DNA from 3 places in the Sutcliffiella cohnii genome. Region 3 is predicted to be linked to each of the others. Evidence: a T-box and tRNA genes for the amino acid it is inferred to sense, from the RefSeq annotation. Region 3 holds a T-box; the other regions hold tRNA genes.
The links. A T-box is a leader RNA that pairs with one kind of tRNA and senses whether it is charged. The one in region 3 lies ahead of serS (serine--tRNA ligase), so its partner is inferred to be a tRNA-Ser.
Positions count from the first base shown of each region.

Region 1: it encodes a tRNA-Ser, which carries the amino acid that the T-box ahead of serS (serine--tRNA ligase) is inferred to sense. The anticodon was not compared.
Region 2: it encodes a tRNA-Ser, which carries the amino acid that the T-box ahead of serS (serine--tRNA ligase) is inferred to sense. The anticodon was not compared.

Region 1 covers NZ_CP018866.1:3,543,772-3,553,844, forward strand. Annotated here, with positions in the region: gene BC6307_RS17680 (GlgC family sugar phosphate nucleotidyltransferase) at 1-93, opposite strand, end outside; gene BC6307_RS17685 (glucose-1-phosphate adenylyltransferase) at 118-1,278, opposite strand; gene glgB (1,4-alpha-glucan branching protein GlgB) at 1,281-3,176, opposite strand; gene BC6307_RS17695 (GNAT family protein) at 3,688-4,482, opposite strand; tRNA gene BC6307_RS17700 (tRNA-Glu) at 4,789-4,860, opposite strand; tRNA gene BC6307_RS17705 (tRNA-Ser) at 4,875-4,965, opposite strand; tRNA gene BC6307_RS17710 (tRNA-Asn) at 4,969-5,043, opposite strand; tRNA gene BC6307_RS17715 (tRNA-Ile) at 5,201-5,277, opposite strand; tRNA gene BC6307_RS17720 (tRNA-Gly) at 5,283-5,356, opposite strand; tRNA gene BC6307_RS17725 (tRNA-His) at 5,363-5,435, opposite strand; tRNA gene BC6307_RS17730 (tRNA-Thr) at 5,461-5,536, opposite strand; tRNA gene BC6307_RS17735 (tRNA-Phe) at 5,564-5,639, opposite strand; tRNA gene BC6307_RS17740 (tRNA-Asp) at 5,805-5,880, opposite strand; tRNA gene BC6307_RS17745 (tRNA-Met) at 5,881-5,957, opposite strand; tRNA gene BC6307_RS17750 (tRNA-Ser) at 6,045-6,137, opposite strand; tRNA gene BC6307_RS17755 (tRNA-Ile) at 6,155-6,231, opposite strand; tRNA gene BC6307_RS17760 (tRNA-Met) at 6,234-6,310, opposite strand; tRNA gene BC6307_RS17765 (tRNA-Ala) at 6,333-6,405, opposite strand; tRNA gene BC6307_RS17770 (tRNA-Pro) at 6,433-6,509, opposite strand; tRNA gene BC6307_RS17775 (tRNA-Arg) at 6,514-6,590, opposite strand; tRNA gene BC6307_RS17780 (tRNA-Leu) at 6,609-6,697, opposite strand; tRNA gene BC6307_RS17785 (tRNA-Gly) at 6,706-6,780, opposite strand; tRNA gene BC6307_RS17790 (tRNA-Leu) at 6,794-6,874, opposite strand; tRNA gene BC6307_RS17795 (tRNA-Lys) at 6,880-6,955, opposite strand; tRNA gene BC6307_RS17800 (tRNA-Thr) at 7,141-7,216, opposite strand; tRNA gene BC6307_RS17805 (tRNA-Val) at 7,391-7,466, opposite strand; rRNA gene rrf (5S ribosomal RNA) at 7,476-7,592, opposite strand; rRNA gene BC6307_RS17815 (23S ribosomal RNA) at 7,709-10,073, opposite strand, start outside.
Region 2 covers NZ_CP018866.1:4,816,953-4,827,025, forward strand. Annotated here, with positions in the region: gene BC6307_RS24185 (STAS domain-containing protein) at 52-879, shown strand; gene BC6307_RS24190 (STAS domain-containing protein) at 876-1,232, shown strand; gene BC6307_RS24195 (anti-sigma regulatory factor) at 1,237-1,638, shown strand; gene BC6307_RS24200 (PP2C family protein-serine/threonine phosphatase) at 1,655-2,659, shown strand; gene BC6307_RS24205 (STAS domain-containing protein) at 2,770-3,078, shown strand; gene rsbW (anti-sigma B factor RsbW) at 3,101-3,577, shown strand; gene sigB (RNA polymerase sigma factor SigB) at 3,552-4,337, shown strand; gene BC6307_RS24220 (PP2C family serine/threonine-protein phosphatase) at 4,334-4,933, shown strand; gene BC6307_RS24225 (Tex family protein) at 5,126-7,309, shown strand; gene cmpA (cortex morphogenetic protein CmpA) at 7,332-7,463, opposite strand; gene BC6307_RS24235 (SprT family protein) at 7,544-7,999, shown strand; tRNA gene BC6307_RS24240 (tRNA-Asn) at 8,328-8,402, shown strand; tRNA gene BC6307_RS24245 (tRNA-Ser) at 8,406-8,496, shown strand; tRNA gene BC6307_RS24250 (tRNA-Glu) at 8,507-8,578, shown strand; tRNA gene BC6307_RS24255 (tRNA-Met) at 8,799-8,875, shown strand; tRNA gene BC6307_RS24260 (tRNA-Asp) at 8,907-8,982, shown strand; tRNA gene BC6307_RS24265 (tRNA-Gln) at 8,995-9,069, shown strand; tRNA gene BC6307_RS24270 (tRNA-Leu) at 9,080-9,163, shown strand; tRNA gene BC6307_RS24275 (tRNA-Leu) at 9,176-9,259, shown strand; tRNA gene BC6307_RS24280 (tRNA-Arg) at 9,334-9,410, shown strand; tRNA gene BC6307_RS24285 (tRNA-Pro) at 9,430-9,503, shown strand; tRNA gene BC6307_RS24290 (tRNA-Gly) at 9,520-9,593, shown strand; rRNA gene BC6307_RS24295 (16S ribosomal RNA) at 9,704-10,073, shown strand, end outside.
Region 3 covers NZ_CP018866.1:4,611,313-4,620,868, reverse strand. Annotated here, with positions in the region: gene serS (serine--tRNA ligase) at 97-1,374, opposite strand; T-box leader at 1,424-1,656, opposite strand; gene pdxT (pyridoxal 5'-phosphate synthase glutaminase subunit PdxT) at 1,719-2,300, opposite strand; gene pdxS (pyridoxal 5'-phosphate synthase lyase subunit PdxS) at 2,776-3,660, opposite strand; gene BC6307_RS23055 (D-alanyl-D-alanine carboxypeptidase family protein) at 3,925-5,307, opposite strand; gene guaB (IMP dehydrogenase) at 5,431-6,897, opposite strand; gene BC6307_RS23045 (YaaC family protein) at 7,022-7,981, shown strand; rRNA gene rrf (5S ribosomal RNA) at 9,290-9,406, opposite strand; rRNA gene BC6307_RS23030 (23S ribosomal RNA) at 9,485-9,556, opposite strand, start outside.

The DNA of each region.
Region 1 (10,073 bases), 1.1 Mb from region 3:
TGGAACCGCCGCTAATGAGCGGTTACTTGTTAAATCTTGAATTTCTTCTTTCTGTGCAGTTGCATCTATAATCCCTAACATTGATTGATTCATTCCACATCCCCCTATACAGTCAAATTAAGTTAGCTTTGAAACCTTTGTAATTCCTTCTTCTACTAATTCTTCCGTAACTAAAATAATTTCTTCTTCGTATTTTTCTGGTGCTACAACTGTTCCATCCGGGATGACTAACCCACTAGGAATAATTGCACGTTCTATATACACGTTTTCCCCTATTTGCGCATCTGGCATAATAACCGACGAGCGTACGATACTATTTTTCCCTAGCGTTACCCCTTGAAAAAGTACGGAATGATCTACTTTCCCTTCAATAAAGCAGCCTTCATTTACGAGGGAATCATTTACTTCTGCGTATGAAGCAATAAATTGTGGGGGCTGATTAGGATTAACGGAATATATACGCCAATCATGATCGAACAAATTCAGTTCACAGCCTTCTTCTAACAAATCCATATTAGCTTCCCATAAGCTTTTAACAGTACCGACATCCTTCCAGTACCCTTTAAAAGGATAAGCGACTAATTTCTTTTTCTCTTCAAGAAGTAGAGGGATAACGTCTTTTCCGAAGTCATGGCTAGATTCTGGATTCCGGTCATCCATTTCTAAATATTCTTTTAAAATTGACCACTTAAATATATATATCCCCATTGAGGCTAAATTGCTTTTTGGGTGAGCTGGCTTCTCATCAAATTCAATAACCTCTTGTTGATCATTCGTATTCATAATTCCAAAACGACTCGCTTCTTCCCATGGAACCTCGATAACAGATATTGATACATCTGCATTTTTTTCTACATGAAAATCGAGCATCTCTGCATAATCCATCTTATAAATATGATCTCCTGATAATATTAAAACGTACTCAGGGTCGTACTGCTTTAAGTAATTCATATTTTGATATATTGCACTAGCAGTACCTGTATACCATTTCACTCCAGCTGATTCACTGTATGGTGGAAGAACAGTTACCCCACCATTTCGTCGATCAAGATCCCATGCACTTCCAATTCCAATATAGGAATGGAGCTCTAAAGGTTGATATTGCGTTAATATGCCAACCGTATCGATTCCAGAATTCGTACAATTACTTAACGTAAAATCGATAATACGGTATTTTCCACCAAACGGAACTGCTGGTTTTGCAATATTTTTCGTTAGCGAGCTCAAACGACTGCCCTTTCCACCCGCTAACAACATTGCTACACAACTTTTTTTCATTTTCATGAATTCCCTCTCTCCCATCGTCTTCTCTTCGGCCTCCACATACTAAAACCAAATGGTGCAATATCGACCAACATATGATACGGCTTTCCATGATATTCTCCTTCTACTGAAGATGATTCTTTGCTTTGTAAACTACTCGAACCTCCATACTCACTTCGACTACTAGTGAAAAATTCTTCGTAGTTAGTAAGTTCAGGAACTCCAATTTTATAATCTACGTATTGCTCTTTCGTGAAATTACATAAAATAATGACAAATTCATCATCTTTTTTTCCTTTACGTATAAAACTAAAAATACTTTGATCAGAGTTATTAGCATCAATCCATTCAAAGCCATCTTGCTCATGGTCTTTCTCAAACAAAGCTGGTGTTTCAGTATATGTTTTAATTAAATCTTTCATAAATATTTGCATCTGTTTATGGGTATTAAATTCGTCCATTAACACCCAATCTAATTGGTCTTGGTCTTTCCATTCATCCCATTGACCGAACTCGCTTCCCATAAATAATAATTTTTTGCCAGGGTGAGTCATATAATATCCATAAAAAAGCCTTAATTGATCAAATTTCCCACTGTAGTCACCTGGCATTTTATTTAGTAAAGATCGTTTACCATGAACTACTTCATCGTGAGATAAGGGTAAAATAAAGTTTTCTGAAAATGCATAAAGGAGGGAAAAAGTGACTTTATTATGATGATTTCTACGTTGTTCAGGCGATAGAATCATGTAAGATAACATGTCGTTCATCCAACCCATATTCCACTTATAATTAAAACCTAATCCATCAACAGAGGTTGGTTTTGTTACTAGGGGCCAATCTGTTGAATCTTCAGCAATCATTAACGCACTATAATCAAATTCATATACTGCTTCATTTAATTTCTTTAAAAAATTTATCGCAAAAGGATTTGCATGGAGCTCATCCGAATTAGGCCAAAACAGCATATTTGCTACTGCATCCACACGGAAGCCATCTACATGGAAATATTCCATCCAAAAGATCGCATTGGAGATTAGAAAGCTCTGAACCTCCGTTTTTCCTAAATCAAAATTTGCTGTTCCCCATACCTCATTTTCTCTATCGTTATATGCAGCATATTCAAATGTTGGAGTACCATCAAACATATATAATCCATGTGCATCTTTACAAAAATGCCCTGGAACCCAATCAAGAATGACTCCTATATCTTCTTGATGACATTTATCAATAAACATCATCAGTTCATGTGGAGTTCCATACCGACTTGTTGCAGAGTAATAGCCAGTACCTTGATATCCCCACGAACGATCATATGGATGTTCAACTAATGGTAATAATTCTATGTGGGTATAACCCATTTCTTTAACGTACGGTATTAATTCATCTGCCAATTCCTCGTAATTATACAAAGAACCATCTTGTTTCTTTTTCCAAGATGCAAGATGTAGCTCATATATAAACAATGGCTTTTCATATATAGATTGTCTTTTTTTCTTACGTCGCCAATTTGCATCCTTCCATTTATAGCCGTTTAATGGATAGACGATAGAGGCAGTATTTGGTCGCACTTCTGAATAAAAAGCGTACGGATCTGCTTTATGTAAAATCTCACCAGTTTGTGTGACTATTTCGTACTTATAAAGATGTCCACTCAAGTCCTCATCTGGAATGAGTATTGTCCAAACACCTTCCTTATTCAACCTTTCTAATTCATTACTAGATCCATTCCAATTGTTGAAGGAACCAATCAATCTAACATTTTTAGCATTTGGTGCCCAAACAGTAAATCTAGTACCTACTAACTTTCTTCTTTTCTTTACAATGTGTGAACCAAACAATTCAAAGCTTTTGTAGTATGTTCCTTCATGAAATAAGTGCAACTGATAATCTGTTGGAGTAGCGACAAGCATTTCTTCACCCTTCCTTCATAATGTTTCCTACTAATTATGATAAATAGTTTTCTGACAACTGTATAATTATTTTTGTAGACATGTTTTTACAAAATTTTAAATAATAAAATTATTGTCGAAAGCTGCAGAAGAAATTAACCGCTTTCAATGCTTCTACTAGAACGAACACATTTTTTTATTACTCGTGCTAACGTTTTCACAAATTTCACAAACGAGTAGCATTTTGTAGAAACCTGTCGATATGTTTTTATGTTAAATGGAAAAATTTTTGTGGAATAATAGTTTCTTATTGTATATTTTGACCTATTTTTATACTGTGAAAACTTAATGCCACCATTTTCTTAATTTACTTGCAAAAAAAAAGCTCGTAATAAACGAGCTTTTTGCATTTACATACTATATATAAAAGTAAACCATAAAATTAAGATTCTTGTATAAATGTTAGGTGTTGTATTATCTTATACTTTCTCCAAACGATACTTAGATGGAAGGATAGTACATTATTTTTATATTAGGACCATAGAGCTTTCGTATAAGCTACTTGTAAGCCCAACTTGTGCATATTATAATGGCTAACACTTCCATACTTAGCTTGTCCACATATTAATTGAGCACCACTACCTAAAGCATCATATATGCGTTCATATATTAAGCTAGTATGTATACCCTTATCACGCTTTTCTGGAAGTGTAGCGGCTACAGCTAAAGTTGCAACATGATGATGTATATGTAATACTCCTACTCCGACTGGCTTTTCTTCAATAGTGGCCAAATAGAATTTCCAACCTTCTAAACCATGCAATATTATGTTGTTTCCACTTACTGCTTCTTTAAAAGAAGTTGGCATGTTAAAAGCTTTTACATAAATTTCTCCATATAGATGAAACTGTTCAACGGTTAATTCAGTAATGTTTACATGGCTATTTAACTTATGAATAGTTGGCTTTGACCCAGAACTAAACAATGTAGTATGAAAATCTTTGTGAGAAACTCCGTAGTTTGGAAGTTTGGATAACAGTCGTGAGCTTACATGTCCAGGTACTATCTCTAGTTGTATTGGAATTTTTTTCGCGGCATAATGGAAAAAGATTTCATCTAAAAGATGTTCTTCTGCATCTGTTAATCCTTTCACTGTATTGTAAGCTGGACCAGGTATACCATTAATTGAAAAGGCAGTTGCATTGCCAAATTGAGTAATATTTACACCTAATTCGTTATTAGATATTTGTTGAAGGGCACGTAATCGTGAGGTAACCATATTAATTTCGGAGAGTTCTAGCTGTTTTGATAGATTAAAAGGTAACATCTTAAATTCACTTCCTACTTAAAAGAGTAAGATGTCGATCTAGTTGTGTAACTATATTTATTATAACAAACTATAGAAATATGGATAGAATCAACCATTTTAAACAAAGGGAAAGAGGAAACGAAATGCAGTGGTAACTAGGATAATTCGAGTTGCTATGTCATATGGACGTAACAGAAAATTTGCAGTTGGTTTATGCGCTCGTCCTAGAAGAGACAAATAGGTTATACTGTTCACTACAAAGTTACAATTTTTTTAGTTTCCTAGCAAAAGAAAAAACAGTAGTCTTATAGACTACTGTTTAGATGACCCGTACGGGATTCGAACCCGTGTTACCGCCGTGAAAGGGCGGTGTCTTAACCGCTTGACCAACGGGCCAAATTTCATATAGCTGGCGGAGAAGGAGGGATTTGAACCCTCGCGCCGGTTACCCGACCTACACCCTTAGCAGGGGCGCCTCTTCAGCCACTTGAGTACTTCTCCAAATGGCTCCACCAGTAGGATTCGAACCTACGACCCTTCGGTTAACAGCCGAATGCTCTACCGCTGAGCTATGGTGGAATAGAAATATTATTTTCTTTTACGAACTAGATTTCATATAGCCGAATGTCCTCGTCTCAGAAAGCTAATTCAAGATGCTGCTCGACGAGTACAACTCGCAGTTATTCTATGAAGCTTTGCTCGTTGCTCTACCGCTGAGCTATGGTGGAATAAAATATGGTGGGCCTAAATGGACTCGAACCATCGACCTCACGCTTATCAGGCGTGCGCTCTAACCAGCTGAGCTATAGGCCCCTAAATGGAGCGGGTGATGGGAATCGAACCCACGACATCAGCTTGGAAGGCTGAGGTTTTACCATTAAACTACACCCGCATAAAGGGCGATTGATGGGAATCGAACCCACGAGTGCCAGAGCCACAATCTGGTGCGTTAACCACTTCGCCACAACCGCCATGGTAATGTACTAATAATATTGATGGTGCCGGCGATAGGAGTCGAACCCACGACCTACTGATTACAAGTCAGTTGCTCTACCAACTGAGCTACACCGGCATTTAAGATTTATAATAATAATTAAAATGGTGGCTCGGGACGGAATCGAACCGCCGACACATGGATTTTCAGTCCATTGCTCTACCGACTGAGCTACCGAGCCATTTAATATTTTCGGGCCTAAACTTTGTCTTTCGTATCCATTGTCCTCGTCTCAGGAAGATTATTCAAGAAGCCTCTCGACGAGTACAACTCGTAGTAATTTCGATGATGCTTTGCTCGTTGCTCTACCGATTGAGCTACCGAGCCTAAATATTAATTTTTATAATGGCGGTCCCGACGGGAATCGAACCCGCGATCTCCTGCGTGACAGGCAGGCATGTTAACCGCTACACCACGGGACCTGGTTGCGGGGACAGGATTTGAACCTGCGACCTTCGGGTTATGAGCCCGACGAGCTACCGGACTGCTCCACCCCGCGACGATAAAAATTACTACATATTCTTTTTCTAAAGTAGCCATTTTTCATCATTCGAACGATATAATTTCTTGAATGATAAATATAATATGGCGGAGGAAGAGGGATTCGAACCCCCGCGGGCTTTAACACCCCTGTCGGTTTTCAAGACCGATCCCTTCAGCCGGACTTGGGTATTCCTCCGAATTATGAATGATACATGGTGGACCTTGTAGGACTCGAACCTACGACCGGACGGTTATGAGCCGTCTGCTCTAACCAACTGAGCTAAAGGTCCTTTGGTAGCGGCGGAGGGAGTCGAACCCACGACCTCACGGGTATGAACCGTACGCTCTAGCCAGCTGAGCTACACCGCCAAAGTATTTTATTAAAGATAAGTGGAGCCTAGCGGGATCGAACCGCTGACCTCCTGCGTGCAAGGCAGGCGCTCTCCCAGCTGAGCTAAGGCCCCATGAGTTAAATCAATTAAAATGTTATCTGGTCGGGAAGACAGGATTTGAACCTGCGACCCCTTGGTCCCAAACCAAGTGCTCTACCAAGCTGAGCTACTTCCCGTGAATGGCGCGCCCGAGAGGACTCGAACCCCTAACCTTTTGATCCGTAGTCAAACGCTCTATCCAATTGAGCTACGGGCGCTATTCTTATTTTTAAAAATGGTGCCGAGGACCGGAATCGAACCGGTACGGTAGTCACCTACCGCAGGATTTTAAGTCCTGTGCGTCTGCCAGTTCCGCCACCCCGGCAACTTTCGTGGAGCGGAAGACGGGATTCGAACCCGCGACCCCCACCTTGGCAAGGTGGTGTTCTACCACTGAACTACTTCCGCTAATATTTACTTATGCGGGTGAAGGGACTCGAACCCCCACGTCAAAGACACTAGATCCTAAGTCTAGCGCGTCTGCCAATTCCGCCACACCCGCGTAGATGGTGTGCCATGAAGGACTCGAACCTTCGACCCTCTGATTAAAAGTCAGATGCTCTACCGACTGAGCTAATGGCACTTAATTATTATTCTGCCTAAAGTCTAATACAACTGTAAGCATGATACTATTCGAAGAAGTGTTTCCTTTAGACGTCCATGCCTCAGGATGTTAATTCAAGTAGCAGCTCGGCATGTACGCTGAAGCTTATGCTTCGTAGCAAATTCCGACGTGCTCTACCGACTGAGCTAATGGCACTTAATAAATGGTGCCGGCGATAGGAGTCGAACCCACGACCTACTGATTACAAGTCAGTTGCTCTACCAACTGAGCTACACCGGCATATATAATTTGCATTTAAAACTATTACTTCTTTTTAATAGCCGTCACCCAAATCTCAGAAAGATTATTCAAGTAGCAGCTCGATTTGTGCGCTGAAGTGATTCCTTCGAAGCGTATTCGATCGTGCTCTACCAACTGAGCTACACCGGCATATTTAGTTTAGTTAAATAATAATGGTGGAGGATGACGGGATCGAACCGCCGACCCCCTGCTTGTAAGGCAGGTGCTCTCCCAGCTGAGCTAATCCTCCGTTATAACAGCCTGGCAACGTCCTACTCTCGCAGGGGGACAGCCCCCAACTACCATCGGCGCTGAAGAGCTTAACTTCCGTGTTCGGTATGGGAACGGGTGTGACCTCTTCGCCATCATTACCAGACTATTATTAAGTGACAAGAATAATTATATTCACTTTTCATAAAAAATCAAGTGTTTTTTTATTCTTTCAAAACTAGATAATATTTTCATCAAGATAGTTCGTATCGTTCATATACATTGGTTAAGTCCTCGATCGATTAGTATTCGTCAGCTACACGTGTCGCCACGCTTCCACCTCGAACCTATCAACCTGATCATCTTTCAGGGATCTTACTAGCATAATGCTAAAGGAAATCTCATCTTGAGGGGGGCTTCATGCTTAGATGCTTTCAGCACTTATCCCGTCCGCACGTAGCTACCCAGCTATGCCTTTGGCAAGACAACTGGTACACCAGCGGTGCGTCCATCCCGGTCCTCTCGTACTAAGGACAGCTCTTCTCAAATTTCCTACGCCCACGACGGATAGGGACCGAACTGTCTCACGACGTTCTGAACCCAGCTCGCGTACCGCTTTAATGGGCGAACAGCCCAACCCTTGGGACCGACTACAGCCCCAGGATGCGATGAGCCGACATCGAGGTGCCAAACCTCCCCGTCGATGTGGACTCTTGGGGGAGATAAGCCTGTTATCCCCGGGGTAGCTTTTATCCGTTGAGCGATGGCCCTTCCATGCGGAACCACCGGATCACTAAGCCCGACTTTCGTCCCTGCTCGACTTGTAGGTCTCGCAGTCAAGCTCCCTTGTGCCTTTACACTCTACGAATGATTTTCAACCATTCTGAGGGAACCTTTGGGCGCCTCCGTTACTCTTTAGGAGGCGACCGCCCCAGTCAAACTGCCCACCTGACACTGTCTCCCGAGCCGATAAGGCTCGCGGGTTAGAATTTCAATACAGCCAGGGTAGTATCCCACCGACGCCTCCACCGAAGCTAGCGCTCCGGCTTCTCAGGCTCCTACCTATCCTGTACAAGCTGTACCAAAATTCAATATCAGGCTACAGTAAAGCTCCACGGGGTCTTTCCGTCCTGTCGCGGGTAACCTGCATCTTCACAGGTACTATAATTTCACCGAGTCTCTGGTTGAGACAGTGCCCAGATCGTTACGCCTTTCGTGCGGGTCGGAACTTACCCGACAAGGAATTTCGCTACCTTAGGACCGTTATAGTTACGGCCGCCGTTTACTGGGGCTTCGGTTCAAAGCTTCGCGCCAAAGCGCTAACCTTTCCCCTTAACCTTCCAGCACCGGGCAGGCGTCAGCCCCTATACTTCGCCTTACGGCTTCGCAGAGACCTGTGTTTTTGCTAAACAGTCGCCTGGGCCTATTCACTGCGGCTCTCTCGGGCTTTAACACCCTAACAGAGCACCCCTTCTCCCGAAGTTACGGGGTCATTTTGCCGAGTTCCTTAACCAGAGTTCTCTCGCTCACCTTAGGATTCTCTCCTCGCCTACCTGTGTCGGTTTGCGGTACGGGCACCATATTCCTCGCTAGAAGCTTTTCTTGGCAGTGTGGAATCAGGAACTTCGGTACTATATTTCCCTCGCCATCACAGCTCAGCCTTTAGGATAAGCGGATTTGCCTACTTATCCAGCCTAACTGCTTGGACGCACATATCCAACAGTGCGCTTACCCTATCCTCCTGCGTCCCTCCATCGCTCAAACGGAATGAGGTGGTACAGGAATATCAACCTGTTATCCATCGCCTACGCCTTTCGGCCTCGGCTTAGGTCCCGACTAACCCTGAGCGGACGAGCCTTCCTCAGGAAACCTTAGGCATTCGGTGGAAGGGATTCTCACCCTTCTTTCGCTACTCATACCGGCATTCTCACTTCTAAGCGCTCCACCAGTCCTTACGGTCTAGCTTCAACGCCCTTAGAACGCTCTCCTACCACTGTTCGTAAGAACAGTCCGCAGCTTCGGTGATACGTTTAGCCCCGGTACATTTTCGGCGCAGAGTCACTCGACCAGTGAGCTATTACGCACTCTTTAAATGGTGGCTGCTTCTAAGCCAACATCCTGGTTGTCTAAGCAACTCCACATCCTTTTCCACTTAACGTATACTTTGGGACCTTAGCTGGCGGTCTGGGCTGTTTCCCTCTTGACTACGGATCTTATCACTCGCAGTCTGACTCCTGAGAAACAAGTCTTTGGCATTCGGAGTTTGACTGAATTCGGTAATCCGATGAGGACCCCTAGTCCAATCAGTGCTCTACCTCCAAGACTCTTTACTCAAGGCTAGCCCTAAAGCTATTTCGGAGAGAACCAGCTATCTCCAGGTTCGATTGGAATTTCTCCGCTACCCACACCTCATCCCCGCACTTTTCAACGTGCGTGGGTTCGGGCCTCCATTCAGTGTTACCTGAACTTCACCCTGGACATGGGTAGATCACCTGGTTTCGGGTCTACGACCACGTACTATGACGCCCTATTCAGACTCGCTTTCGCTACGGCTCCGTCTCATCAACTTAACCTTGCACGTAATCGTAACTCGCCGGTTCATTCTACAAAAGGCACGCTATCACCCATTAACGGGCTCTAACTACTT
Region 2 (10,073 bases), 210 kb from region 3:
TAGTAGTGCCAAGTTCGAATAACGGAACAATGTGTAAAGGGGAAGAGTTAAATGAAAAGAGAAATTTTACAGTTTGTTATAGGGAATGAGGAAAGAATATCGGAAAAATGGATTTACAAGATGGATGAGGTTGGGGAAAAGAAAGAATACCAAGTCATTTCAGAGAAAATGTACATAACGACTAGTAGAGAATATATTAATTTACTTTTAAATAATATAAGTCAAGATTTAGATGACTTATCTACCGTTTTACATGATTTTGCAAATCGAATTATTCGTTTCGGATGGCCGCTAATTTACGTAACCGAAGGACTAACAGTATTTAAAAATACTATATTTGAACTAATGTCTGACCAAAAAGATGACACGCTTAAACTAAAGTTGCAATCAGACTTAGACAATTGGCTGAAACCAGTTCAAGATGAAATAATAAAAACATACACTGGTTCATGGGAGCATACAGTTTCCATGCAAAAAATTGCTCTACAGGAATTAGCTGCGCCTTTAATTCCGGTATTTGAAGGGATTTCTGTCATGCCGTTAGTTGGTACAATTGATACAGAAAGAGCTAGACAAATTATGGAAAATTTACTACAAGGAGTAGTAAAACATCGTGCGGAAGTTGTTTTAATTGATATAACTGGTGTACCGGTAGTAGATACGATGGTTGCGCAACATATCATTCAAGCGGCAGAAGCGGTTAGACTTGTTGGTGCTAACTGCCTGTTAGTAGGTATTCGTCCGGAGATTGCCCAAACGATAGTGAATTTAGGCATTAATCTTGATCAAATTATTACGAAAAATTCATTGAAAAAAGGGATGGAAGCGGCATTAGAAATGACAAATAGAACGATAGTGAATGTGGGGGATCGTCATTGAGAATACCTATTTTAAAACTTTACGACTGTCTTCTAATTTCGATACAGTGGGAATTAGATGATCAGACAGCTTTACAATTCCAAGAAGATCTCTTAAATCGGATCCACGAAACAGGAGTAAGTGGAGTGGTTATTGATTTAACATCTATTGATATGATTGACTCTTTTATTGCAAAAGTATTAGGTGATGTTATAAGTATGTCCAAATTAATGGGAGCCCAAGTTGTTCTTACTGGTATTCAACCTGCAGTAGCTATCACTTTAGTAGAATTGGGCATTCATTTAGATGAAGTGTTTACAGCGCTTGATCTAGAAAAAGGTTTGGAGAAATTACAACAGGAATTGGAGGATTAGAAAGATGACTGTCCAATCCTGTGTTACGATTAGAAATGAGTGGGATATAGTAGCGGCTCGTCAAATGGGTAGAAATGTGGCGAAAGAAATGGGCTTTGGTACGGTTGACCAAGCGAGAATTACTACTGCTATTTCCGAGTTAGCGCGAAATATTTATTTATATGCGGGAACAGGTCAAGTTTGTTTAGAAGCAGTGACGGAATATAGTAAAACGGGGCTGCGTATTATTGCGCAAGATAACGGGCCGGGAATTGCTAATATTAGGCAAGTGATGGAAGACGGATATTCCACTTCTGGGGGTCTTGGAGCGGGGCTTCCTGGTGTAAAGCGGTTAATGGATAGCTTTCAAATTGACTCTAATGTTGGAGAAGGTACTCGAATCGAGGCGGTGAAATGGGTTCGATAATCTAGGAGGTAGACTTATGAAGCTACAAGGCTTTGAAAAGACATATAAAGAGATTCTATCTGCTTATTTACGAGACCAATCGGAGGAAGTCTTATATAGAGGTCAAGAATTTAGTAGAAAATTATTAGCTGAAAAAATTTCCCCAGATGAAATAATTAGTGTACATAAATCGATGCTACAGGACCTTTCACCTGAAATAGCAGATGATATACTTCATTCGTTAGATTTCTTATTAGAAGTAATGATAGGGTACGGCATAGCGTATCGTGGTCATCAAAGTTTAATAGATAGACAGCAAGAATTGCAAACGGAAATTGACATAGCAGCAAGAGTGCAGCAGACAATTTTAGAGACGAAAATCCCTAATTTACCTGAGGTAGAAATTGGTGTAGTTAGTGTTCCTGCAAAAAAGATGAGCGGTGATTATTTTCACTTTTTACAAGATGAACATTCTTTCGGTGTTGCGATTGCGGATGTTATAGGAAAAGGGATACCAGCAGCAATGTGTATGTCGATGATTAAGTATGCGATGGACAGTGTATCTGATACTAGTAAGGATCCTGTATATATACTTAGTAACTTAAATAGAGTAGTTGAGCAAAATATAGATGCAAGTATGTTTATTACGATGTTCTATGGAATGTATGACTTGAATAACCATCTATTTACATATTCATCTGCGGGGCATGAGCCACCTTTGTATTACGATTCGAATGCAGGTGAGTTTGTTGAAATTGAAGCAAGAGGTATTGTACTAGGGGTAGACCCTAAGGCTAAGTATGTTCAATATGAAAAACAAATCCAAAAGAATGATATGGTAGTGCTATATTCAGACGGTGTTACGGAGTGTAGAACGGAAGAAGGATTTATTGAAATTGACCTTATTACTCAAATGATTCAAGAAAGTATCGAAGAACATCCTCAACAAATAGCGGAAACAGTTTTTAAAAAGTTAGAGAAATTACAACACTTTTCATTACGGGATGATTTTACACTAATCATTTTAAAAAGAAGTGTTTAATAAGAATAAAAACGGGTATTAAAACAGTAGTGAGTGAGCTAGTCTCGAAAACAATGGGTAGTAATAACCTTTTATACAATAGATGACTACTTTTTTAATGGGGTGAGATGATGAATATGGATATCCAGATTAATACCGAAAACGAACAAACGACCGTTTTCTTAACTGGTGAAATAGATGCGTTTACTGTTCCGAAAATTAAGGAAAGTGTAAGTCCTATATTACATGAATTTAAAGGCAAAATTGTTTTTGATTTATCTGAAGTTAGTTATATGGACAGCACCGGTTTAGGGATGTTTGTAGGTTTTTTTAAATTAGTTAAAGAAAACGAGGGAGAGTTCGTGCTAACAGGTTTATCTCCTCGTTTAAAAAGATTATTTGATATAACAGGATTAGCTGGAATTATGAAAGTAAAATAAGTTCAAGGTGGTGCAGGAAAAGATGAATCGCACGTACGATTATATTGAGATGGTATACCCAGCTAAACCAGAATACGTGGGAGTCATTCGGTTATCCCTCTCTGGAATCGCAAATCGCATGGGATTTTCCTATGATGAAATAGAAGACATGAAAATTGCAATAAGTGAAGCTTGTACGAATGTAGTGGACCACGCTTATCAGGGTGAAGAAAGTGGGAATATTCGTATTGGATTCGGTGTTTATTCTAATCGTCTAGAGTTAGTTGTTGCGGATAATGGCCAAAGCTTTAATTTTGAAGAAATCAAAAATGAATTAGGTCCAATCTCAAAAACCCACCCTGTGGAAACTTTGCCTGAAGGAGGTTTAGGACTATTCCTAATCGAAACGCTAATGGACACCGTCAAAGTGCACAATAATCAAGGCGTAACGGTGTTCATGACAAAGTATCTACAAGGAGAGCAGGTGGAATGGGATGAAGAAAAAGTCTCAGCCCAATAAACTAGATGTTGACCAGCTACTACTCCAATATCAACAAAATGAATGTAAAGAGGCCCAACTACAATTAGTGGAGCACTATAAACCGCTTGTGGAATCGCTTGCGAGGAAATATTCAAAAGGTAAAGCGTTCCATGAAGATTTATCCCAAGTTGGTATGATAGGGCTTCTAGGGGCGATGAAGCGTTATGATGCGAGTTTTGGAAGAAGTTTTGAAGCATTTGCAGTTCCTACTATTATCGGAGAGATAAAAAGGTTCCTGCGAGATAAAACCTGGAGCGTACATGTGCCCAGAAGAATTAAAGAGATTGGTCCCCGTATAAAAGTGGCGGTTGAGGAATTAACGACAAAATTCCAAAGGTCGCCGAAAGTAGTAGAAATAGCTGAGTTTTTAGAGGTTTCGGAAGAAGAAGTGTTAGAAGCTATGGAAATGGGGCAAAACTATCAAACGTTATCGGTTGATAACGCCATTGAAGCGGATTCTGACGGTAGTACAGTAACGATATTGGATGTAGTTGGCTCAACGGAAGATGGATATGAAAAAGTAGACCAACGACTGTTACTTAAGAAAGCCTTTTTTGTTTTATCAGAAAGAGAACGTCAAATTATTGAATGTATCTTTTTTGAAAACTTAAGTCAAAAAGAAACGGGTGATCGCCTCGGTATTTCCCAAATGCACGTTTCTAGACTACAGAGAAAAGCTTTAGAAAAACTGAAAAAGGCAATAGGGAAAGAACAATTAGATTCGGAGATTTTAACATGATCGAACAACTAACACATCGTCATGTACAAGTGAGTGCATATCAAAATGCGAAAAATGGTAAATATTATTGTGGAGATAGTTACTACATTAACGCTACGAATGACTTTTTCATATGTGTAGTAGCTGATGGGCTAGGTAGTGGTGAATATGCTTACGAATCATCTAAATCAGTAGTTGAAGTGGCGAGGGAATATGAAAACGAAAATGTCGCCACCATTATGGAAGAATGCAACAAAAGTTTACGGTTAAAAAGAGGAGCGGCTGTCTCTATACTTAAAGTGTATTACGAAGAGGAGAAACTGGAATATAGCTGTATCGGAAATATTCGCTTTTTTTTATATCCACCTGATGAAAAATTAATTTATCCGTTACCGGTTAAAGGCTACATGTCCGGTAAACCATTGAAAATGAAAACACATTCTTATGTTTACGAAGCAGGTACTAGATTCTTTATATACTCTGATGGAATTGAGATACCTTCTGTTCGAAATTACTTAAAAGGAATGTTACCCCCTTCCTTACTGATGAAACTAGTAAAGTATCACTCAAATGAAGGGGAAGATGACGTAACGATTATATCGGGAGAATTTTTATAGTGGCTAACGATTTGTTAGCCTTTTTCTTCGTTTTAGGAACCTATAAATTTTTGTTGTTATGCCTAGGACAAGCAGCGATCATGAATATGATTAATCAACATTAACGGCAATGTTTGTATCATATGCTCTTTTGTTGTTTTAGAAAGATTTTGATATGATGAATGTAGAAGGATTGACTAGGAGGTTAGTAGATTGGAATGGAATGAAAAAGAACAGCAATTGTTACAAAAGCTATCTCATGAAATACAAATTCCAAAAGGGCAAGTAAAAAAAGTTATTGATTTGATTGAGGAAGGCAATACAGTCCCTTTCATAGCTAGATATAGAAAAGAACAAACAGGTTCGTTAGATGAAGTGCAAATTCGAAATATTTTTGAGAAATGGCAGTACTTGCAAAATATTGAGAAAAGAAAAGAAGAAGTACTTCGTCTTATAGAAGAGCAAGGGAAGCTTACGGAAGAGTTAAAAATTCAAATAATGAAATCCGACAAACTTCAGCAAGTAGAAGACCTATACAGACCGTATAAACAGAAACGAAGAACAAAAGCAACTGTAGCGAAAGAAAAAGGACTAGAGCCATTCGCTAATTGGTTACTTACATTTCCTCTAAACGTAAAGGTGGAAGAGGAAGCTTCTAAATTCCTTTCAGAAGAAAAAGAAGTGAGAGAAGTCGAAGAAGTCATCCAAGGAGCAAAAGATATTATCGCGGAAGTTGTCTCAGATGATGCGTCTTTCCGTCAATGGATTCGTGATATTACATATAAACAAGGTGTTATTACGTCATCTGTAAAAGATGAAGAAAAAGATGAACGTGGAGTATATACCATTTATTATGAGTATGAAGAACCGGTGGGAAAAATTTTACCTCACCGCATTTTAGCTTTAAATCGTGGAGAAAAAGAAGAAATTTTAAAAGTTTCGATAAAGGCTCCTGTTGATAAAATACATACTTTTTTAGAAAAACGAGTTGTCAAAAATTCAAGTTCTGCAGCTGCGTTCATTGTGAAGGAAGCAATGGAAGATAGTTATAAAAGGTTAATTGAACCAGCAATTGAACGGGAAATTAGAAAAGAGTTAACGGAAAAAGGGGAAGAGCAGGCGATACATATATTTTCCGAAAACTTAAGGAAGCTTCTATTACAACCACCATTAAAAGACAAAGTTGTACTAGGTGTAGACCCTGCCTACCGGACAGGGTGTAAGCTTGCTGTTGTTGATGCAACTGGAAAGTTACTGCATATAGGAGTTGTTTATCCGCATGCACCCGTAAATAAACGTCAACAAGCAAAAGATGAAATGATAAAAGTAATAACAAAATATAATGTCGAAGTAATTGCGGTAGGAAATGGTACGGCATCGAGAGAAACAGAACAGCTTGTTGCAGAGGTGTTAAAAGATAATGGACTATCCACTTTCTACTTAATTGTAAATGAAGCAGGAGCAAGTGTTTATTCTGCTTCGGAATTGGCCCGTGAAGAGTTCCCTGACCTACAAGTAGAGGAAAGAAGTGCAGCTTCGATCGCTCGTAGACTTCAAGACCCTTTAGCTGAATTAGTAAAAATTGATCCGAAATCAGTTGGGGTTGGTCAATATCAGCATGATGTAACACAAAAACGATTAGCAGAGTCGTTAAACTTTGTCGTCGAAACGGTTGTTAACCAAGTTGGTGTGAATGTTAATACCGCATCTACCTCGCTATTGCAATATGTATCTGGATTATCTAAAACGGTCGCAACGAATATTGTAAAAAAGCGTGAGGAACTAGGACGTTTTACGAGTAGATCAGAATTGAAAGGGATTCCTCGCTTAGGAGCTAAGACTTTTGAGCAATGTATTGGGTTCCTACGAGTAATCGATGGGAAAAATCCACTCGATCGCACGAGCATTCACCCTGAAAGCTACAGTGCGACAAAAACATTATTGGATAAACTGAATTTGTCGGTCAGTGACATAGGAACGGAACAATTACAAGCTGCGATAAAAGAGTTAGATGTAAAACAAATGGCGGAAGAATTAGAAATTGGTGAAGTAACGTTACGAGATATAATGGAATCTCTAGTACGACCAGAAAGAGATCCGAGGGATGATATGCCTAAACCGATATTAAAACAAGATGTACTTCAATTAGAAGATTTATTACCTGGCATGGAGCTTGAAGGCACGGTAAGAAACGTCGTAGATTTTGGTGCTTTTGTCGATATCGGTGTTAAACAGGATGGTTTAGTGCATATTTCCAAACTTAGTAATCAATATGTTAAGCATCCGCTAGATGTTGTTTCGGTAGGAGATATTGTTACTGTATGGGTAGAAGATGTGGATGTGAAAAAAGGCCGAGTAGCTCTAACTATGTTACAACCAGAACTACAAACGGTTTAAATAGAGAAGAAGACTAGTTCGTCTAGTCTTCTTTTATATCTGTTGTGTTTTGTTTTTCATAATAAAAATACCAACATTGATTTAAAAGCTTTATTTGATATCGATTTTTTTCTTTGTAGGCACGTTGCATTTGTTTCATAAACCATGTAGGCATATGCATACCACCTTTATCTTTTTTTAAGGTATTATCATACTATGCATTTTATTACGTATTGGTTCGAGTGAGGGATTGTTATGGATGATCAAAAAGTACAGATGTTAGTAGAAGAACTTTCATTGGAATACTTCCAAAGGCCGTTCGTAAATAGAGCTTACTTTAATCATCGGCTGCGAACAACAGGTGGAAGGTACTTAACGCATACAAACGACATAGAATTAAACATAAAGTATTATGAAGAGTTCGGACTGGATGAACTCATTGGAATAATAAAACATGAACTTTGCCATTATCATTTGCATATTCAAGGAAAAGGCTATCAACATAGGGATCAAGATTTCAAAGTACTTCTAAAAAAAGTGGGGGCACCAAGGTTTTGCCAACCGATAGAAGGGTTGAAGCAAAAGCGTACAACTGGCAGCTATCGACACTATGAATGTACTGGCTGTGGATTACAATATAGAAGGAGAAGAAAGGTTGATATTAACCGTTACGTATGCGGGAAGTGTAAAGGGAGATTACAAGAAAAATAAAATATTGACTTCTGTTTTCAGATGTGATAAATTATCAAGGTCGCTTCTCACAAAAGCTAAGGCACTTCGGAAAATTAGGAAAAATTCCTATCTTGAATAGCCTTGACATTTTAAAGAAGTGAAAGTAAAATAAAACTTGTCCGACTCATAATGTTTTGGACAAATGGTTCACTATTCCACCATAGCTCAGCGGTAGAGCAACGAGCAATTGCTTCGATGAGATTACTGCGAGTTGTACTCGGCGAGCCGCTACTTGATTAGGCTTCCTGAGACGAGGACATTCGGCTTAACTGAAATCGTTTCTCGTAAAAGTAAATATAATTATTATTCCACCATAGCTCAGCGGTAGAGCATTCGGCTGTTAACCGAAGGGTCGTAGGTTCGAATCCTACTGGTGGAGCCATACGGAGAAGTACTCAAGTGGCTGAAGAGGCGCCCCTGCTAAGGGTGTAGGTCGTGTAAGCGGCGCGAGGGTTCAAATCCCTCCTTCTCCGCCATCATATGTTTGGCCCGTTGGTCAAGCGGTTAAGACACCGCCCTTTCACGGCGGTAACACGGGTTCGAATCCCGTACGGGTCATATTAAGGAAAATGGGATGCAGAACAAAAGTTTTGCCTCCCATTTCTATCCCTAAAGAAGTTTTTGTGTTTTAGGGGTCCCGTCATGTAGTGGTGAGAAATAATTCAACGAATACGCTAAAGGTTGCCCCAACGCATTCAACTTCTCAGAACTACCAGAAGAGGAAGCGACAGTCCGGTAAAACGGTTTGGAAGCGTGGAATTGTGACCTATTTTATCGTCGCGGGGTGGAGCAGTCCGGTAGCTCGTCGGGCTCATAACCCGAAGGTCGTAGGTTCAAATCCTGCCCCCGCAACCAATCTTTATTTAAAAAAGTTATTATAACAAGAGGTCCCGTGGTGTAGCGGTTAACATGCCTGCCTGTCACGCAGGAGATCGCGGGTTCGATTCCCGTCGGGACCGCCACTATAATATTTATGGGCTATAGCCAAGCGGTAAGGCAACGGACTTTGACTCCGTCATGCGTTGGTTCGAATCCAGCTAGCCCAGCCAACTTATAAAAGCGGGTGTGGCGGAATTGGCAGACGCGCTAGACTTAGGATCTAGTGTCTTTGACGTGGGGGTTCGAGTCCCTTCACCCGCACCATCGTATTTTTGAGCGGTCGTGGCGGAATGGCAGACGCGCTAGGTTGAGGGCCTAGTGGGAGGTAATCCCGTGGAAGTTCGAGTCTTCTCGACCGCATCGAAAGAAATAAAATAAAAAAAGTGTTGACTTAGTAAAAACGAAATGATATTATAGATAAGTCGCTAAAACGAGCGCCCGTAGCTCAATTGGATAGAGCGTTTGACTACGGATCAAAAGGTTAGGGGTTCGAGTCCTCTCGGGCGCGCCATTATTTTTAAAATAGTAGACGGGAAGTAGCTCAGCTTGGTAGAGCACTTGGTTTGGGACCAAGGGGTCGCAGGTTCAAATCCTGTCTTCCCGATTTGAAATATAATTTAGCGGGTGTAGTTTAATGGTAAAACCTCAGCCTTCCAAGCTGATGTCGTGGGTTCGATTCCCATCACCCGCTCCAATAAAATGTTCTTTGAAAACTAAACAAAACAATAGCGTGCAAGTCGGTTTTTAAAATCGACAAAACAATAAATTGACGATAAGTCAGCAACATTTTGAGCAATCAAATACTCTACGGAGAGTTTGATCCTGGCTCAGGACGAACGCTGGCGGCGTGCCTAATACATGCAAGTCGAGCGAACTTCTTTAGAGCTTGCTTTAAAGAAGTTAGCGGCGGACGGGTGAGTAACACGTGGGCAACCTGCCTGTAAGACTGGGATAACTTCGGGAAACCGGAGCTAATACCGGATAATATATAGTACCTCCTGGTACTATATTGAAAGTTGGTTTCGGCTAACACTTACAGATGGGCCCGCGGCGCATTAGCTAGTTGGTGAGGTAACGGCTCACCAAGGCAACGATGCGTAGCCGACCTGAGAGGGTGATCGGCCACACTGGGACTGAGACACGGCCCAGACTCCTACGGGAGGCAGCAGTAGGG
Region 3 (9,556 bases):
GTATCGACAAGAAGTAATATATCATATTTAGAAATAGGTTGTCAACAAAATAACAAAACAAAAAGTAGGGATTTCCCCTACCTTTTATTTTGTTCACTATTTCGTAATATATTCTTTATTTCCCATATATGGGCGCAATACTTCCGGAATTAAAATACTACCATCTTCCTGCTGATAATTTTCAATAATTGCAGCGACAGTACGTCCTATTGCTAATCCAGAACCATTCAATGTGTGTACATGCTCTGGTTTTCCATTTTTCTCTCTACGGAAACGGATGTTTGCCCTTCTAGCTTGGAATGCTTCAAAGTTACTGCAAGAAGAAATTTCCCGGTATGTACCGTAGCTAGGAATCCATACTTCAATATCATATTTTTTAGCAGCTGTAAATCCAAGATCTCCAGTACACATGCTCATCACTCGATATGGTAGTCCAAGTAACTGTAATACTTTTTCTGCATTACCAGTTAATTTTTCTAATTCTTCATAAGAATCCTCTGGCCTAACAAATTTCACTAACTCTACCTTATTAAATTGATGCTGACGAATTAATCCTCTCGTATCGCGTCCAGCTGACCCTGCTTCAGAACGGAAACATGCACTAAATGCAGCATAGTTAATAGGTAGTTGCTCACCTGTTAAAATTTCATCTCTGTGTATATTGGTAATCGGTACTTCCGCAGTTGGAATTAAAAAATAATCTTCGCTTTCAATTAAAAAAGCATCTTCTTCAAACTTAGGTAACTGCCCTGTACCTGTCATACTAGCACGGTTAACCATATATGGTGGTAATACTTCTGTATATCCGTGTTCATCTACATGTAAATCTAACATAAAATTAAATAACGCTCTTTCTAATCGAGCTCCTAAACCACGGTAAAATACGAAGCGACTTCCAGTTACTTTTCCTGCGCGTTCAAAATCTAATATTTCTAATTCATCAGCAATATCCCAATGAGGCTTAGGTTCAAAAGAAAAGCTCGGTAACTCTCCCCATTTTCTAACTTCTACATTATCATCTTCCGTTTCTCCAACAGGAACAGATTCATGAGGGATATTTGGGATAGATAATAATAAAAGCTCTAACTTTTCTTCTACTCCTTTTAATTCTTCATCAAGCGCCTTAACCTTATCTCCTACTTCTCGCATTTCTTTAATAAACTGCTCTGCATCTTTCTTCTCTCTCTTTAACACAGCTATTTGCTGTGATACTTCATTACGCTTACTTTTCAACAGTTCTGTCTCAGATAATAACTGACGTCGTCTAACATCTAGGTCTTCAAACTGATTTAAATCCGATAAATCTTCTCCACGGTGCTGTAATTTATTCTTTACATCCTCGAAGTTATCTCTTAAAAATTTTAGATCCAACATAATTTTTTCCTCCTTTTTTTAAAAAAATACAAAAAACTCCCGTCCCCTAAATAGGGACGAGAGTCTAATACCCGTGTTGCCACCCTTGTTGAAAGGAAAAACACCTTCCTTTCCACTCCATTTGATAACGGCTTTTTAACCGAAAAGTCTTACTTAACTAGCCTAATAGTAGTTCGGACTTTTGCTCAAGGATGGATTCACAAGGTTTATTCACTGGTTTGCACCAACCACCAGCTCTCTTAGAATAAAGATCTTGTTACTATTTCCTATCAACGCTGTAATGATATTTTGTTATTAACGAATAATTTACTATAAGTTTAACTTACTTGCAATAGTTTTATTCATTAATTTACTTTTGATTCTTTCACCATGTTAACAAAGTATTGTGTAATACGGTGATCTTCTGTTAATTCTGGATGAAACGAACAACCAAGAAATTGGTCCTGTTTTGCGGCTACAATTCTCCCGTTATGTTTACATAGTACTTCAACGTTTTCCCCTACTTCAACTATGTGAGGTGCACGAATGAAAACTCCAACGAAATCATTAGCAATACCAGCAATCGTTAATTCTGCTTCAAAGCTATCTACTTGGCGTCCGAAAGAGTTACGCTCTACCGTTACGTCCATAACGCCTATATGTGGTTCTGAGTAACCTACAATGTTTTTAGCTAATAGTATTAAACCAGCGCATGTACCAAACATTGGTTTTCCGGATTGTGCAAACTGTTTAAGTGGTTCCATAAATTGATATTTATCAATTAAACGACGCATGGTCGTACTTTCCCCACCTGGCATGATAAGTCCATCTACTTCTTGTAACTGTTCTGCTTTTTTGATAACGACCGCTTCTGCACCAGATGCTTCTACAGATCGTATATGCTCACGAACAGCTCCTTGTAGTCCAAGTACTCCTATTTTCACCATTAATAAAAACTCCTTTGTTACACGTTGAGTACATAAATTGCATATATTGTTTGTTTGATGTAAAGGCGGCTAAAACTGGCCGCCTTCGCTTTTCTTATTGTCTAGCTCTGGGCGCTATCGGCTCGAGGTCACAAGTCAATCACTTCCGAAGGGCAAAAAGCGCCCTTCTACAGCGCTTGTCTTGTGCTTGTCGCCGATAAGCGAGCGCCCTCCGCTTTTCGTATTGTCTAGCTCTGGGCGCTATCGGCTCGAGGTCACAAGTCAATCACTTCCGAAGGGCAAAAAGCGCCCTTCTACAGCGCTTGTCTTGTGCTTGTCGCCGATAAGCGAGCGCCCTCCGCTTTTCGTATTGTCTAGCTCTGGGCGCTATCGGCTCGAGGTCACAAGTCAATCACTTCCGAAGGGCAAAAAGCGCCCTTCTACAGCGCTTGTCTTGTGCTTGTCGCCGATAAGCGAGCGCCCTCCGCTTTTCGTATTACCAGCCGCGATCTTGCATGCGGTTTTCTGGTAGTAGTGTAGAAATCTCGATACCTTTCATTGCGCTTCCTAGACCTTTAGAAAGATGAGCAATTAATTCATAGTCTTGATAATGAGTCGTTGCTTCTACAATAGCACGTGCGAATTTAGCAGGGTTGTCTGATTTGAAAATTCCAGATCCTACGAAAACACCATCTGCTCCTAATTGCATCATTAATGCAGCATCTGCAGGAGTAGCAACTCCACCAGCTGCAAAGTTAACTACCGGTAAACGCCCAAGACGTTTAATTTCTAATAATAATTCAAATGGTGCACCTAATAATTTTGCTTCTGTCATAATTTCGTCTTCACTCATATGAACTACTTTTCTTACTTGTGCATTTACTTTACGAATATGACGAACAGCTTCAACGATATTACCTGTTCCTGGCTCACCTTTTGTACGAAGCATCGAAGCTCCTTCTCCAATACGACGAGCTGCTTCTCCTAAATCACGGCAACCACATACAAACGGAACTGTGTATGGACGTTTATCTAAATGGTATTCTTCGTCAGCTGGAGTTAACACTTCACTCTCATCGATGTAGTCAACACCCATTGCCTCTAACACTTTTGCCTCTACAATATGACCAATTCGAGCTTTTGCCATTACTGGAATAGAAACAGCATTCATTACATCCTCAACAATTGTTGGATCTGCCATTCTAGCTACTCCACCTGCTGCTCTAATGTCTGCAGGTACTCTTTCTAATGCCATTACAGCTACAGCACCAGCTTCTTCTGCAATTTTAGCTTGTTCTGCATTAACAACGTCCATAATAACGCCGCCTTTTTGCATTTCAGCCATACCACGTTTTACACGTTCTGTTCCTTTTTGACTCATTTTAAAATCCCCCTCTATGTATATTGATATTATTTGGACAGTGTTGTCCTAATTGTTTTCATTCTGTTCTTTATTTTACCTTAATTTTTATAAAAATCCTAATATATTTCTATATAAATAAAAACAAACTCATTCAATAAGTAAAATTACGTCTTGTAACGTTCGTAATTAATCGCCTCTTTTAAAATATGTTTCATTCACTTTATAGAAAAAAGCTATTTAAGGAAGTATTTACTCCCTTTAAATAGCTTTTTCTAGAGGATTTTAGAACCATCCTTTAACGGTACTAGCTACACTAGACCAGATATCTCCAAAGAAGCCTCCAATTCCTCTCATAACAAGTACGAACCAGTTTGCTTTTTGTACATCTGCCACAGTTACTACGTCTACTGTTCCAACTGACCCATCATCATAAAGATACCCTAAGTCTTGTCCACCAGTATATTCAACAGTGAAATATCCTATTTTCGTTCCTTTTTCTATCGGTGCGATTAATTCACCATTTTCATTTAATAGTTCTTCATTTATTACGAAAACTGGTTCAAATTGTTCTTCTTCCCCACGTTTCACCATCATATTTAATGGTTCTACTGTAGCAATCTCAACTTCTTTATCTTTCCCTTTAATTACAGGTAATGTAGTTTCTTCCGGTTGATATCCTTCAGGGAACAACTCAACTAAATTAAAATTATCTAAACCATAGCTAAACATTCTAGCAGTTTCTAAAAAACGGAATGCTTGAGGTGGTAATTGCTCCGTATTACTCTCATCCTTTGTTGCATTCATAACTACAGTAATTAATCTTTTACCATTATGTTCTACCGTTCCAGTAAAACAATAACCAGCATTTAACGTACTTCCAGTTTTAAGTCCATCAACTACAGCGCCATCTTTATTAAATGCGTATCTTTCCGTTGAAACCATCCAGTTCCAGTTAGGCATGTCAATAGCGTCGCTAGTACCTTCTCTGAAAACCTTTTTCGGAATACTTGCAGTTTCTAATATTTCCGGGAAATCATGAATTAGATGGTAGGCTAACTTTGCAGTAGCACGTGCAGATAATCTTGTTTCAGCATCAGGAGCCGTTCCTTCTGGATGATAACCACCCATATCTTCATTATTTAAACCTGTCGAGTTAATGAATTCGTAATCTTCTAATCCAAGCTCTCCAGCTTTTTCATTCATCATTCGTACGAAATTCGTCTCAGAACCTGCAACCATTTCAGCTAATGCAATTGTCGCTCCATTTGCTGAATAAATTGCCATCGCTTCATAAAGTTCCCTTACACTATATACTCCGTCTCTTCTAAGTGGAACATTTGATAAAGCTGGGTATTGTTGAGATATATGATAAACTACCTCACTTACTTCATATTCATCATCCCATGCTAGTTTTCCATCGTGAATTGCTTCTAATAAAAGATACTCTGTCATCATTTTAGTCATACTTGCAACAGGAAGCAGTGTATCAGCATTTTTATCATATAAAACTTTGCCAGTTTCAAAATCTATTAAAATAGCTGCGCTAGCATTTATATTTAACGTATCAACCTCTTCTGCATTTGCAGGAATCGTAACAGCAGTTGTTAGTAAAGCTATTGTTATTAAACTTACAAACAATTTGTGTAAATAGCTTATTTTTTTCACGTTTTTAAACCTCCATCTTTTTTTTCACATAGGTGTTATTTTAACATAAAGTTATCAAAAAAAATAGACAGGGAAAGATTTGTAAGTCTTCACCTGTCTATTTTAGACTAAAGTCCTAATTTATTATGTTACAGAATAGTTAGGTGCTTCTTTAGTAATTTGAACATCATGTGGATGGCTTTCTCTTAATCCAGCACCTGTCATTTTTATGAATTGGGAATTTTCCCTTAAAGCTTGTAAATCAGCAGTTCCACAGTATCCCATACCAGATCTGATTCCACCTATTAGTTGGTAAATTGTTTCATGAACCGGCCCTTTATAAGGGATTCTTCCTTCAATCCCTTCAGGTACAAACTTTTTATTATCTTCTTGGAAATATCGGTCTTTACTACCTTTTTCCATAGCGGCAATGGAGCCCATACCACGATATACTTTAAATCTTCTTCCTTGATAGATTTCTGTTTCACCTGGACTTTCCGTTGTTCCAGCTAACATACTACCTAACATAACTACATGGCCTCCAGCAGCTAGTGCTTTCACGATATCTCCAGAGTACTTTATCCCACCATCAGCAATAATAGGTACTCCAAATTTCCTCGCCTCCGTAGCACAATCATACACGGCAGTAATTTGAGGTACTCCGACACCAGCAACAACACGAGTTGTACAAATAGACCCAGGTCCGATACCAACTTTAATGATATTTGCACCCGCTTCAATTAATGCCCTAGTCGCTTCTCCAGTAGCAACATTTCCTGCAATAATATTTAAGTCAGGATATTGTTCGCGAATTTTTGAAACAGTACTTAGTACACCTTGTGAATGTCCATGAGCAGTATCTACTACGATAACATCAACGCCTGCTGCAACTAGTTTTTCAACTCGTAGCATCGTATCTCCTGTAACACCAACAGCAGCACCAACAATTAATCTACCTTGCTCATCTTTTGCTGAGTGCGGAAATTCAATTACTTTTTCGATATCTTTAATCGTTATTAACCCTTTTAATACTCCGTCTTCATCTACTAACGGAAGCTTTTCAATTTTATATTTTTGTAAAACCTTTTCCGCCTCTTCTAAAGTCGTTCCTACTGGGGCTGTTACTAAATTTTCTTTTGTCATGACATCACTTATTTTAATGGAGAAGTCTTGAATAAAACGCAAATCTCTGTTCGTAAGAATTCCAACTAATTTTTGCTCTTCGTCATTATTTACGATTGGAACACCAGAAATTCTATATTTACCCATTAAATGTTCTGCATCATATACTTGATGATCTGGTGTTAAATAAAATGGATTAGTAATAACTCCGCGCTCAGATCGCTTAACTTTATCTACTTGCTCCGATTGCTGCTCAATTGACATATTTTTATGGATTATACCTAAACCACCTTGTCTAGCCATCGCAATTGCCATTTGTGCTTCTGTTACAGTATCCATACCAGCACTAATAATTGGAATGTTTAACTTTAAAGTATCTGATAATTGTACAGATAAATCGACATCTCTTGGAAGTACCTCTGACTTTGCCGGCACTAATAAAACATCATCAAACGTTAAGCCTTCTTTTTCGAATTTACGTTCCCACATGACAAAAAATCCCCCTTTATAGGAAAAAATATTATTAGTAGATTAACAACTGGTTAAAATACTGTCAAGGACAACAGGATATGTTAGATTTTTCAGATAAATTATCTTTAAGGAGAATACTAAAATGAAAACCGATATTGCCCTTCTTTACCAATCATTTCAATCAACGGATGTAGTGCAGTCAAACTTGTTTAATTGCTATAAAAAGAAAAACATTCAGCAAGCGGAGCAAAAAAGCTACGAAAATGTTTATAGTTTTATTTATTTTATTGAACACGGATTAACGTATTATCAATCAGCTAAAACAGCTCCTTTATCTATCCGACCAGTACTACTCTTTTATGGAATGATTCAACTATTAAAAGCTTGTTTATTAACTGTTGACCCTTTATATCCTGAAACAACATCAGTATTAGCACATGGTGTTTCAACGAGAAAAAGAAAGAAACAAGGTTATTCTTTCCTACAAGACGAAGTAAAAATTCAAAAAAACGGACTTTTTACGCACTTTTCCGACAAAATGTTTCATGTGAAACAACTGGAAGGTACAAAATACACGATGAAGCAACTTCTTTCTTCTGTCCCTGAGTTAGAACTTCCATTCCGATACATTGAAAAATCTTCACCTTTTTATAAAATAGGTACTCTTAACAGTGAGCAGTATGAGATACCAGCAACTATATTAGATCACTATAAAATGACACATGATAGGTTCGTACAATATGTAGAACATAATACACCTTTGCAATTTAAAGCTGGTAGTGAGGCAGAAAAGGTCTTTATTTTCACAGGAGAGATACGTATTATAAATTCAGCCCCACTATATATTAATTTTTCAAATGAATCCATTTACTTTCCTAAGAATAAGCAATTGTTATGGGAGCTTTCCGATACGCTCATTCATTATTTAGTTTTATATAATTTAAGTATGGTTTGCCGTTACGAAACAGAATGGTGGGGTGAGTTAATACACACGTTTCATAGCAGTGATTTAACGTATATTACAAACTTTCTACACATTACTGAGGAAAAAATTCCTTATATTCTTTATGAATTTATAAAGAAACAATTTGATTGTGTTTAAATGGAATTCATCTTCATCATTTAGTGAGTAAAGGGGACATTTTAGGTCAATGTCAATGCTTACTTGCCGTTTTAATGTAACATGATTATTTTTATTGGCTACGACTTACAATAAGAGTTTTTTATGATTAACAAGTTTTTTACTTTTTTATTCCCTTTACAATAATTTTAAAATGGTTCAGCGTTTAAAAGCGCTAAACCATTTTTTCTCTTGTCCGGCAATATTCTATTATCATAGGGATACAGTATCCGACACCTAAGAGCTTACCTTCTGTGTCTCCATGGCTCCCGATGAAGTTTCATGTTCTCCCTAGTCAGCTCTGCCGCTCCGGTTCTCACGGCCTTCTCTCCTTTCTGACGCCATCGGGGTTTATTTTACTATTTCTTTTTACAATTCCAATATTATTTACCTTCCTTCCGATCGTCCCTATACCGAACAAAGTAGAAAAGTGGAAGGCGTTCGATCAGCGGCGTACAAACTGGACTATTCTGGTAGGAGATAAAGGAAACACGGTGAATGCGTTAGCATGAACCGATGTTGACTTATCGTACGGACAGAATGGGAAGTTTGTTAGCCGCTAACGCCTGGAACTAGACAACAAAAAAACGGTCAGCACCTATTAGCACTAACCGTTTTTTCTTTTGCCTGGCGACGTCCCACTCTCGCAGGGGGACAGCCCCCAACTACCATCGGCACCGAAGAGCTTAACTTCCGTGTTCGCCGTTGGCGCCCGATAAGCTTCGAATCTCTTCGTCAGCTCTGCCGCTCCGGTCCTCATGTACCCTCGCAAACGTACACTCCGGTCCTCACGGCCTTCGCTTCCTCGATCTTCTCGCTTCTCTGGCACCATCGGGAGTGTACTGTTTTATTTTCTATTCCATTTTAATATTATTTACTTTTCGACCTTCGGTCGTTCCCATACCGAACAAACAAAAAAACGGTCAGCGCCTATTAGCACAAAACCGTTTTTTCTTCTGCCTGGCGACGTCCTACTCTCACAGGGGGACAGCCCCCAACTACCATCGGCACCGAAGAGCTTAACTTCCGTGTTCGCCGTTGGCGCCCGATAAGCTTCGAATCTCTTCGTCAGCTCTGCCGCTCCGGTCCTCATGTACCCTCGCAAACGTACACTCCGGTCCTCACGGCCTTCGCTTCCTCGATCTTCTCGCTTCTCCGACGCCATCGGGGATGTACTGTTCTATTTTTCTATTCAATCCAATATTATTTACTTTTCGACCTTCGGTCGTTCCCATACCGAACAAACTAAAAAACGGTCAGCGCCTATTAGCACTAACCGTTTTTTCTTCTGCCTGGCGACGTCCTACTCTCACAGGGGGACAGCCCCCAACTACCATCGGCGCTGAAGAGCTTAACTTCCGTGTTCGGTATGGGAACGGGTGTGACCTCTTCGCCTTCATCACCAGACATATTTAGTTGAAAGAATTGTTCTTTCAAAACTAGATAATATATTTTCATCAAGATCGTTCATATCGTTCATTTAAATTGGTTAAGTCCTCGATCGATTAGTATTCGTCAGCTACACGTGTCGCCACGCTTCCACCTCGAACCTATCAA